Regions from separate parts of the Senimuribacter intestinalis genome, predicted to be linked through region 3. Evidence: riboswitches for the same ligand, from Rfam matches in the RefSeq annotation. Region 3 holds a riboswitch; each other region holds the start of a gene.
The links. A riboswitch is a leader RNA that binds a small molecule or an ion and turns the genes downstream of it on or off. The one in region 3 is predicted to bind cobalamin.

Region 1 (3,279 bases), on a different contig from region 3:
CTCCCGGTCCCAGTCCTACTGCATAAAATTTTCCACTCATATCTGTTTCATATCCTTTCGTATCATTTCAGCAAGCCGGTCTGCACCAGGGCTTTTCATAATATGGTTTCGATCTGTAGTAAACAATACCGTCTCAACTTTCACCTGTCCTTTCAGCCTGAAATGGAGATGGTACAGAACCTTTTCCAAAATCCTTGCTTTTACTTCCTCATAATAATTTTTTTCCTGAATCAGAGCAAACGCCTCATCGGTGGTAATACACTCTGCAATTGCTTTTACAGTATCGCAGTCAGCACCGCAAACGGCACTATGCATACCGATAATCTCCATTCTGCCATCAGCGTAAGAGGAATGGGTATTCATAATCCCTGCTGCCAGCTTGATCAGCTTGCCAGTATGACCTACCAGAAGTATTTCCTCAAACCCCTTAAACTTAATGTAATCCAAAGCTTCTCCAATATAGTTAGAGATGGGTACAGCCTTTGCGATATCCAGTCCCAGATACTCACGGCAAAATTCCCTGCCGTAATTTCCCGGGGCGATAAGAATCCGCTTCGGATTCTCCTGATACTGTTTGTCGATCACAGTCTTAATCGTATCGACAAGAGCCTTTTCACTCATAGGATCGACAATACCTGTCGTTCCCAGAATAGAAATCCCCCCAACAATCCCAAGTCTTGGGTTATATGTTTTTTTTGCAATCTCCGCACCGCAAGGCACAGAAATTTCTATATATATAGGTTCCTCCTCTTTTCCGTACTTCCTGCGTATCCTTTGCACATTTTCAAAGATCATCTGCCTCGGCACCGGGTTGATGGCAGGCTCTCCTACGCTGCACTGCAGGCCTTTTGCTGTAATAATGCCTATGCCGCAGCCGCCCAGCAAGGTAATACGATCTCGAGTTTCTGCTAAAGTTCCCGATGAAATCGGCTCCTTGCTGACACAGGCTGAAATTCCTGCGCCATGGGTTGCATCAGGGTCATCGCCTCCGTCTTTTATCACCGTGCAGCAAACCGTACCCTTATCTATATCTATTTCACTGACCTGCATGGTCGTTTTCTCTCCTGCAGGCAATATAACCTCCGCCTCAGAGACTTTCTCTCCAGAAAAAAGCATAGCCGCTGCCGCTGCAGCTGCAGCAGCAGCGCAACTTCCGGTTGTAAAACCGTATTTTAGTTTTTTTCCATTTTTGACGGTAAACTTCTCCATATTATCCTTTCTGCAAGCTTTTCCTGCAATGAATAATGTTGCAATAGAAAAACCCGAATCCACAGGATTCGGGTTCAAATTTATCTTGCATTAAGTAAAACTCTTCGCACTGTCTCCTTCTTTTCCGTTTTGGGAGTCCAGCCGCCGAAGAATTTACTATTATTACCCTAAAACTCATATCCTGTGACTTTCATGGTAAAATATTGGGATGTCTTCCGACTCTGACGTCAACGCTCTTATGCGCCTTCCCAGGAACGATTCCCAGTGACCGGCCATATGCCTTGCATAAAAACTCCGTCATTACGGCAGCAGGACTGTTCAGGACTCTCACCTGATTCCATATTACGATTTTATCAACCAATATTTTCAAGTTGTTTAACAGAATTATATTACAATCGTTTTCGGCTGTCAACTGCAATTTGCACCAGCTTGAAGCAGCCGTTTATCGGGATGCTTATTTAAGCTTTTCAAATGCCCTTGCTGTATGCTGCGCAAAAATTTCTCTGATTGCAGGAATCTGCCCCATGCCTCGCAGTACACACTGCACCGCATAGCCCTCTTTTTCCAGAATCGTTTTCCATGAATCTTCATCATCACTTGCCATATCGTTATTGGCATGATCGCCTGCAACAATCATTAAAGGCTGCAGCACAATTTTTTCATAACCGCCTTCCTTTAAGGCAGGAAGAATATCTTCCAGCGTTGGTACCGCTTCCACAGTTGCGATAAAATAGTTGTGGTGTCCCTGTTTTCTGAGCTCATCTTGCAAATCAAAGTATACCCTGTTTGCCTCAACACCTGTTCCATGTCCCATCAACACCACGGCCGTCTTTTCATCCGTATGCTCTTTTGTGTCTTCCACCATGGCAGCTGCAACTTTCTCAAAATCCTCTTTATCAGTTAAAAGAGGTTCTCCAAGTACTGCAGCTGCAAAAAGATCTCTATGTTTTTCCACATCGCGCAGAAGGTCGTGATACTCTGTTCCATTCATCAAATGTGTCGGCTGTATCACCAGCTTTCTGAATCCATCTGCTGCTGCATGCTGCAGTGACTCAGCTTCGTTGTCGATATGAAGTCCATCTCTTTTCTTTAGCTTATTAATAATCATCTGACTGGTAAAAGCACGCCGCACCGGATAATCTGAAAAAGCATCCGCAACTGCCTGCTCAATAGCATCTATTGTGACCTTTCTATTTTCGTTATAGCTGGTGCCAAAGCTGACTACCAGAATCGCGGTGTCTTGTTTCTGATTCATCTTTTTATTCCTCTTACTTTCCTTGATTACTATTTTTCTTTTTATTTTTCTCCTCGTAGTATTCCTTTGGCGTAACGCCAATCTGATAGAGAACGTTACCCCAGGAACCGCATTTTTCGTGCAAATCCTGCCGCAGCTGTCTTGGCACTTCCTTTTTCATAGGAATTTTTCCGTTTTTCAGATAGATATCTTTTACCATACCAAGGCGCTTTCTATCATCTTCATCCAGATTCAATACCTTATAATAGCAGCCATAGAGACTGTCAGAATGATGCCTTCGATTTTCTGTCATTCTATGGTCGATATAAATATCGTGAAAAGGCTCCATTCGGAGGACCGGTTCCAAATCAATCTGAAACAGCGCATTGCGCCAGGAGCCGCATCGCTCTATGAGCGCCTGCTTAACAGCCTGTTCAATTTCTCCATGAAGAGGACTTCGTCCTATTTCATGAGCAAAATTTCTAACTGCTTCCAGCATATTGATATATTCCAGTTCTAAATCAGGAATCTTATAGACTGCTCTTTTAAGAAAATCAGCATCCAGCTTTGCAGCTTTAATAACAGAAGTCCAGCCGCTGTAATATTTTTTGATTTCCCTGCAAACCTCAGGCAGATCTCTGGGATGCGGAATTTTCCCAAGCTCCAGTGCTTTTTCTCTGACCATGTCAAGAAGCTTTTCCTTATGCAATCGCTCTTTTTCCATCTGCTCCATAGTTTTTCCGCCTTTACCTGCTGACGCGGAAAGCCCTGCAGCACGAAGCGCATAAGGCCATTTACCAAACCTTTGTTTGATGTAGTCTTTCAATATCCAAAAT
Region 2 (3,279 bases), 100 kb from region 3:
ACCGTTCAGGCATGCAGAACAAAGGCTGCAGCAGCAGAAAGCTTTTATGAACTGCATTTAAACGAAATCAAGCTGCAGCTGTCGGCGAAGGTATTGGAGCTGTTTGGCATGGAGTATCAATATGAGATTGAAGAATTGCCGGCAGGACTTGTGGCAATGAGTAAAGATGACTTCTTGCGTGAGGTCGATACGCTATGCAATGATTTGAATACAACTTTGAGTGACATTTTGCTTTATAGGGAGGAAAATGCTTATGCAGTTGTGCGCAGAATCAATGCGATTAACAGACTGGGGCGCAGTTTGCGCAGAATCAGAGAGAAATTATAAGAATTAAGGGAGATAGCTCCCTTTTATGGGCCCGTAGCTCAGCTGGGAGAGCGCTGCGTTCGCAACGCAGAGGCCGTGGGTTCAATCCCCATCGGGTCCACCATAGAAGATTGAATTACGTCGGAGACAAGCACTTCGGCGTTTTATATACATTGTGAGATAAATTTGGGGGTCATAGAAATTCTGTAAAAGGGTGCAAACATTTTCAGAAAATCTTGGGAATTGTAGAGTAATCGTCTTTATGCTATAATAAAAATCCAACGTAAGACTTGGTTGCATGACAGGAGAAAGGAAGCATTATAATGACAGAAGAAACTAGAATGATTTTGGACAAATTAGAGAAGATGGAAGAGAAATTAAACAGTCTTGATAACAAAGTGACATATCTCGACGAGAAGGTATCGTGCCTCGACGAGAAGGTATCGTGCCTTGACGAAAAGGTGACGTGCCTCGACGAGAAGGTGACATGTCTGGATGAGAAGGTATTGGACCTTGACGAAAAGGTGACGTGCCTCAACACAAGAGTTTCGGAGATGGACGAAAGATTTACTAAGGATATCCGAGAGATTAAAATCACATTGGAAAGCGAAGTAAACAGAAATATAGCAGTTATTGCAGAGGGGCATTTGAGCTTGGATAGAAAACTCGACGAAGCTTTGAAAGTGAACCAGGAAAGAGAAATGCTGCTTCTCCGTGTAAATCGTTTGGAAACAGAACTATTAAAGAGAAGAGAACATTAAACCAGAGATTTTGGAGAATCGTTAGGCAGACTTTTTGGAACTGGCTGAATCAGATTTATAAAAAAAGCTTGCCAAAATATGTCTGAGAGTGGTACAATGTAAGCGGAGAGTATTTGGCAGGAATCCTGCCGGGAAAGGAGCGTGGAAAAGAAGTCTCCAAACCCTAATTAAAAACTAAACTAAATTAAAGTAAGCAACATTTTGTGTTCTTCCCTGTGCATACCACAGGGAAGCTAAGAGGGAAGCAAGTGAGAGCCTTGCGCGGACCCGCCACTGTAATTGGATTGTTTTGATTATGAGCTGTGAAAGCTGTCCACTGGGGAAACCTGGGAAGGAAAGTCAGAGCGAGAATCCATGAGCCAGGAGACCTGCACGAGATGAGGATTTGCGGCGAGGTTAACCGTAAGAATCCGGAATATAGATACAGTGAAATCGGACTGTAGGCGAAGAGCCTAGAGTCTTTTCTTTTTGCAAAAGACCGGGCTGCGAAATCGAATTGAAAGGAAAAACATATGAAAGAGCGAAAACGAAACATGAAAAAAGCCTTTGCGCTGATTCTCAGTTTACTGATAGTTTTCAGCATGATGCCGTCCATGGCTTTTGCAGATTCTGCAGACAGTTCAGAACCAAGCGAGGCAGCAGGTTCCTGTAAGGTGACTATTACATCTCAGGCTAACCAGAAATTCTTGCACAAGCCGCTTATTGACACTGAAGTTGCGGCAGACCTTGCTGAACGCTACGGTTATGAAGATAGCGTAAAGGAAAGCGTTTCCGTACTGGACGCACTGGTACAGGCGCATATTGCTAAATATGGAGAAGAATTTACGAAGGAGACAGCAGGCTCTAGGCTGGCTTTAGATGAGAACGGGAATGTAACTCGTTATTTTGGAGAAGAAACTTCAGATAGCGGTGTTGTCATCAACGGGCAACTTTCTGCGGAAGCTGCAGCAAAGACAGCACTAAAGGCAGGCGATTGCTTGGAATTCTTCCGTTATGCTTCAGCTGAAAAGAAGGATGTGTATCCAGGGGTTGCTACTTCTTACTTTACGGGTGGACATGATGGAATCCACTGGGATCGGATTACCAGTCTGAAAAAAATCAGCGGAAAAAATTTCGGCTTATTTTGCTATGGATTTTCTTTAGATCAGTATGGAACATTTGAAGAGGCAGAACGTCTTAGAAATGCAACAGAAATGGATGGAATTTCCATAGGGCTTATTGATGCGGAAACAGGTGCAGTGGTGCCAATCGAGGGCGCTGTTGCCAGCGGAAACAATGCGCTTGCTAATTTGACACTGCAGCAGGAAACGGGATTTTGCTATTTGACCATGTTTGACTCTAAAGCAGATATCGTTATGCCGCTCATAAAAGTTCAAATGGTGGAAGAGCCATCCTTAAAAGTGCTTGAACTTTATAGAACTAGAGCTGATTTTTTGGCACGTGAGAATTCACTTGAAATTACTCCAGCATTGCAGGAAGGGAAATTTGACGGATATACTGTAGATGTTCCTGACTATCTCAGTGCGAGCAGCATGTATATTTATTCCAGCTTTTCTGATAACCCCGATGATCCAACCAATGTATATCTTGGTGAAACTTTATCGAAGTATGTAAGCAGTCGGTGGGGCAGTAGCTCCGGTGATGCAGCTTACATAAGAAATGGCTGCTATAACGTTTTTTATTATGGCGACGTTGGGCAGGTTGCAGACTACAAAATAAACGCTAATATTATCGCAACGCTGAAAGGTCTTGAACTGGAAGGTGTTGTCGATAAAGCCTTTAATGCAGATAAAACTTCCTACCATGTTTATCTCGATTCTAATGCAAAAACGACAGCCATTAAGGCAACCGCTTTTGCTTCCTCTTATACTATTAAAGTCAATGGCGCCGAATTTACGAGCGGCGTAGCAGGAGATTTAACCCTGGATTGGGATGAAAATGACTGTATGGATGTGGAGATTTCAGTTTCTTCAAACAGCTGCGAAGAAAAGACGTATCACATCTGCTATGAAAAGGAACCTGCGACTGAGCAGCCTACTATTTTGCTGCAGCCGGAGTCTGCTGATTATCTTCAGGGAGCAAAGGCAAAGGAACTGAAGACCAAGGCAAGCGCCAGCGGAGTTGTTTCCTATCAGTGGTATCAGAATGATACACAGTCTATCGAAGGCGCAGTAGCCATTGAAGGTGCAAATTCTAAGGACTATACGCCATC
Region 3 (3,279 bases):
GTCAGCAAATGTATCGCTACCGAGAATCCTCTTACCGACCTCACCGAAGCCACTGCACTCACAGCTCCAACACGTGATGAATTGAACCAGCTAAAGAAAAGGCATATATTCAAAATACTGCAAACCTAAATTTTACAGGCAGAAATAAAGAAAAAATACCATAGCCAGCGCCACAACAGGCAGATTCACCTCATTTCTTCTGCCAGCGGCAATTTTGCAAATCAGATAAAAAATAAATCCCGCAGCAATTCCTGTCGTAATGGAGTATGTCATAGGCATCGCCACTATGGTAATAAATGCAGGAATGGCGTCATCCAGACGACCAAAATCAACTTTTTTCACTTCCATGAGAAGATACATTCCCACGATAATCAAAGCCGGTGCAGTTACAGCACTTGTCATCACCCCTGTCAGAGGCGAGAACACAACCGCCAGCAAGAAGCACAAAGCAGTTGTTACAGCAGTCAGACCGGTTTTTCCGCCTGCCGCAATCCCGGAAATCGATTCCGCATAGCATGTAACGGTAGAGGTTCCAAATAAAGCGCCCATCACAGAACCTGCCGCATCAGCAATTAAAATCGACCCGCTTCCCGGCATGGTTCCCTTTTCATCAGTCATTCCCGCCCTGGAGCTGGTGCCGATTAAAAAACCAAGGGTATCAAACATATCAACCATGGTCAATGAGATAATAAGCGCAATAAGTGACAGGATACCGGACAAGCCCGCTTTTCCTGAAATCAATCCGGAAAAATCAAGCTTAAAAGCCACGTCCGCTATTGCGCCCGGAAACTCTGCAAGGTGGTCGGGCATCGCTGTCTGTCCTGCCGCCAGACTCAGTACAATCGTTATCACCATACCGATAATCAAACTTCCATTTATGTTCAATACCACCAAAACAGCTGTGATTGCCACTCCAAGCAATGCAATCAGAACTGTAGGCGAACTGAGATCCCCGAGAGCAGGCATTCCGCTTGCTAAAGATATAATCCCTGTATCCAGAAGACCAATGAGCGCTATAAACAGACCCACGCCGGCGCTTATAGCGTATTTCAGATTTACAGGTACTGCATTGATTATCTTATCTCTCAGAGGCGAGATAACAATTAGAAAAAATAGGATTCCGGAAAGGAAGGTAAGTGCCAGCGCCTGCTGCCATGAATATCCGTAAATTCCGCATAGGGTATACGCAAAAAAGGCATTCATCCCCATACCCGGCGCCATCGCAAAAGGCTTATTGCTCAAAAATGCACACAGCAGCGTGCCTGCTGCGGCAGAAAGACATGTAGCAACCATAACGCCGCCGGAACTCATGCCTGTAGATGACAGAAATACCGGGTTCAGAAAAATGATATACGCCATGGCAAAAAAGGTTGTCAGACCGGCGCGTACTTCCTGTCTGACAGTGGTGTGATTTTCTTCCAGTTTAAATAGTTTTTTCATTAGTGCCCTCCATATAAAAAAATAACGCATCCGGCAGAGATACTTTCGCATCATATCTCTCCAATGCGTTTGCGCTGCTTCCCAGCTGGTGTTCTGACTCCAGTATCAGCATCTTTCTTCGCCTTCCCGGTTTCCCAGTGACATCATGAAGAAGACTCCTCTGTTACAGCGTTGGCGGCGTACAGGAATTTCACCTGTTTTCCTTTAAACCCTTTCGGGTACTGGCAAGCTCTTTTCAATTTTCATATATCATTATACACAATTTGAGCGAAAATGCAAGACTTTTGCATGTCTTCAAACAGGGCAAAGGCATGAAAAAAGAAATGTGACAAATATTCGTGATTCTTTTATTTTTGTCAACATCAGAAACCGTTCTCAGACTGACGGAAAAATCTCTTGAAGAGTGTACAAAAGGAAACGCCGTAAACCTGTCAAACTCCACTTATAAAGACAGCCGCCCTTTTCGCTAGGCGGCTGTTAATTATTCTTAATTCTTTAGACATCCCACCGGCACTACATAAATTCCATCCTGCCTTCGGTAAGCATAATCACCTACGCCAATAAGAATCATTAAAAAAGCCGGTTTTTTCATTTTATCTGTGTCTATTTTTTTCGGCGTGTTGGCATAATTTTTTTCGGCGTGTTGGCGTTTTTCCAGCTTATTCACTGCATTCATTTACCATATCGCTCAAAGTATTCCTCCGCCAGCATGGACATCAGGTGCACATCATAGAGGACGCCGTTCTTCCGGCAGTTCTTTCGCAGCACGCCCTCGTACTGAAATCCCAGATTCAGATACAGGTGCGCCGCTGGATTTCCCGTGTAATGATCCAGATATACCCGTTTCATCCCAAAATCCTCAAAGCACAGTTTCATGGTCGCTTCCATAGCCTGTCTGCCGTAGCCTTTGCCGCGAAGTGCCGTATCCGCAATGTAAATCCGCCAAATTTCACACTTCCAGCCTTCTATGATATCGCCAAGAATAATTCTTCCCACCGGCTCACCGCTCTCGCGCAGACAAATAGTGTACTGGCGCATATCGGCAGCCTCATCAAATTTCACATATGCCTTGGTCACATCCTCCAGACTCTGCCCGTCCGCAATGCTGAAAAACTCCGTTACTGCAGGCTGCCTTTCCCATGGGTCAAAATACTTTAAATCCTCAAAAACGCTGTCGCGTATGATTAAATCTTTGGTTTCAATCGGGTTCATATCCTTTCTCCTTTCAGAATTCACCGCCAAATCTTTTCCCTAAATTAATTTCAATATATCGCACAATTCCTATTAAGTCAATAAAAATGACTGGCTCCCAATTTAACGATGATTCCACGATACTCCTTCCTCATGGCAAAATGCATATTTTTAAAGAAATCTCCGCAAATATGCACATCAGTCTGCATATTTGCGGGGATTTTGCATTATATATGCATATTTTTCACTGCGAACCGGTAATCGCGTTGCTATTTCAGAGTATTTTATTGGCGAAAATGCATATGAGAGGAAAAATCGCCAAAAATATGCAGATTCCTTCAGGACGTTATGCATATTTTAGGTCTTTTTTACGAATATATGCACAGGCGGCACAGAACGTACTAACAAAAAGGAGCTACCTCCTCAGATCAACCTAATTGGTCAACCGTACAAGTAGCCCCTTTACAATATCCAGTCTCTTATTCTAATTCAATCAGCTCGGATTCTTCCGGTTCCAGCACCAATGCTGTATCCATTTCCATAATACCCTCGTTAGGCATGCTCATCAAATCCAAATCTTCTGCGCTTTCATCATCCATCGCTTCCACGTCAGCTTCAGCTTCTAACAGGGCCTCTTCCTGCATACGA

Region 1: linked by a shared signal. The riboswitch ahead of cbiD (cobalt-precorrin-5B (C(1))-methyltransferase CbiD) and the one ahead of NFR88_RS06210 (NCS2 family permease) in region 3 are both predicted to bind cobalamin.
Region 2: linked by a shared signal. The riboswitch ahead of NFR88_RS06720 (bacterial Ig-like domain-containing protein) and the one ahead of NFR88_RS06210 (NCS2 family permease) in region 3 are both predicted to bind cobalamin.

The regions. Positions count from the first base shown of each region.
Region 1 is NZ_CALPCF010000010.1:48,002-51,280, forward strand. It holds gene cobI (precorrin-2 C(20)-methyltransferase) at 1-40, opposite strand, end outside; gene cbiD (cobalt-precorrin-5B (C(1))-methyltransferase CbiD) at 37-1,272, opposite strand; cobalamin riboswitch at 1,398-1,586, opposite strand; gene NFR88_RS09765 (sirohydrochlorin cobaltochelatase) at 1,664-2,464, opposite strand; gene NFR88_RS09770 (homing endonuclease associated repeat-containing protein) at 2,478-3,279, opposite strand, start outside.
Region 2 is NZ_CALPCF010000005.1:123,855-127,133, forward strand. It holds gene NFR88_RS06705 (dynamin family protein) at 1-327, shown strand, start outside; tRNA gene NFR88_RS06710 (tRNA-Ala) at 355-430, shown strand; gene NFR88_RS06715 (hypothetical protein) at 630-1,067, shown strand; cobalamin riboswitch at 1,254-1,457, shown strand; gene NFR88_RS06720 (bacterial Ig-like domain-containing protein) at 1,580-3,279, shown strand, end outside.
Region 3 is NZ_CALPCF010000005.1:19,546-22,824, reverse strand. It holds gene NFR88_RS06215 (helix-turn-helix domain-containing protein) at 1-129, shown strand, start outside; gene NFR88_RS06210 (NCS2 family permease) at 133-1,440, opposite strand; cobalamin riboswitch at 1,507-1,681, opposite strand; gene NFR88_RS06205 (hypothetical protein) at 1,928-2,107, opposite strand; gene NFR88_RS06200 (GNAT family N-acetyltransferase) at 2,113-2,652, opposite strand; gene rpoC (DNA-directed RNA polymerase subunit beta') at 3,111-3,279, opposite strand, start outside.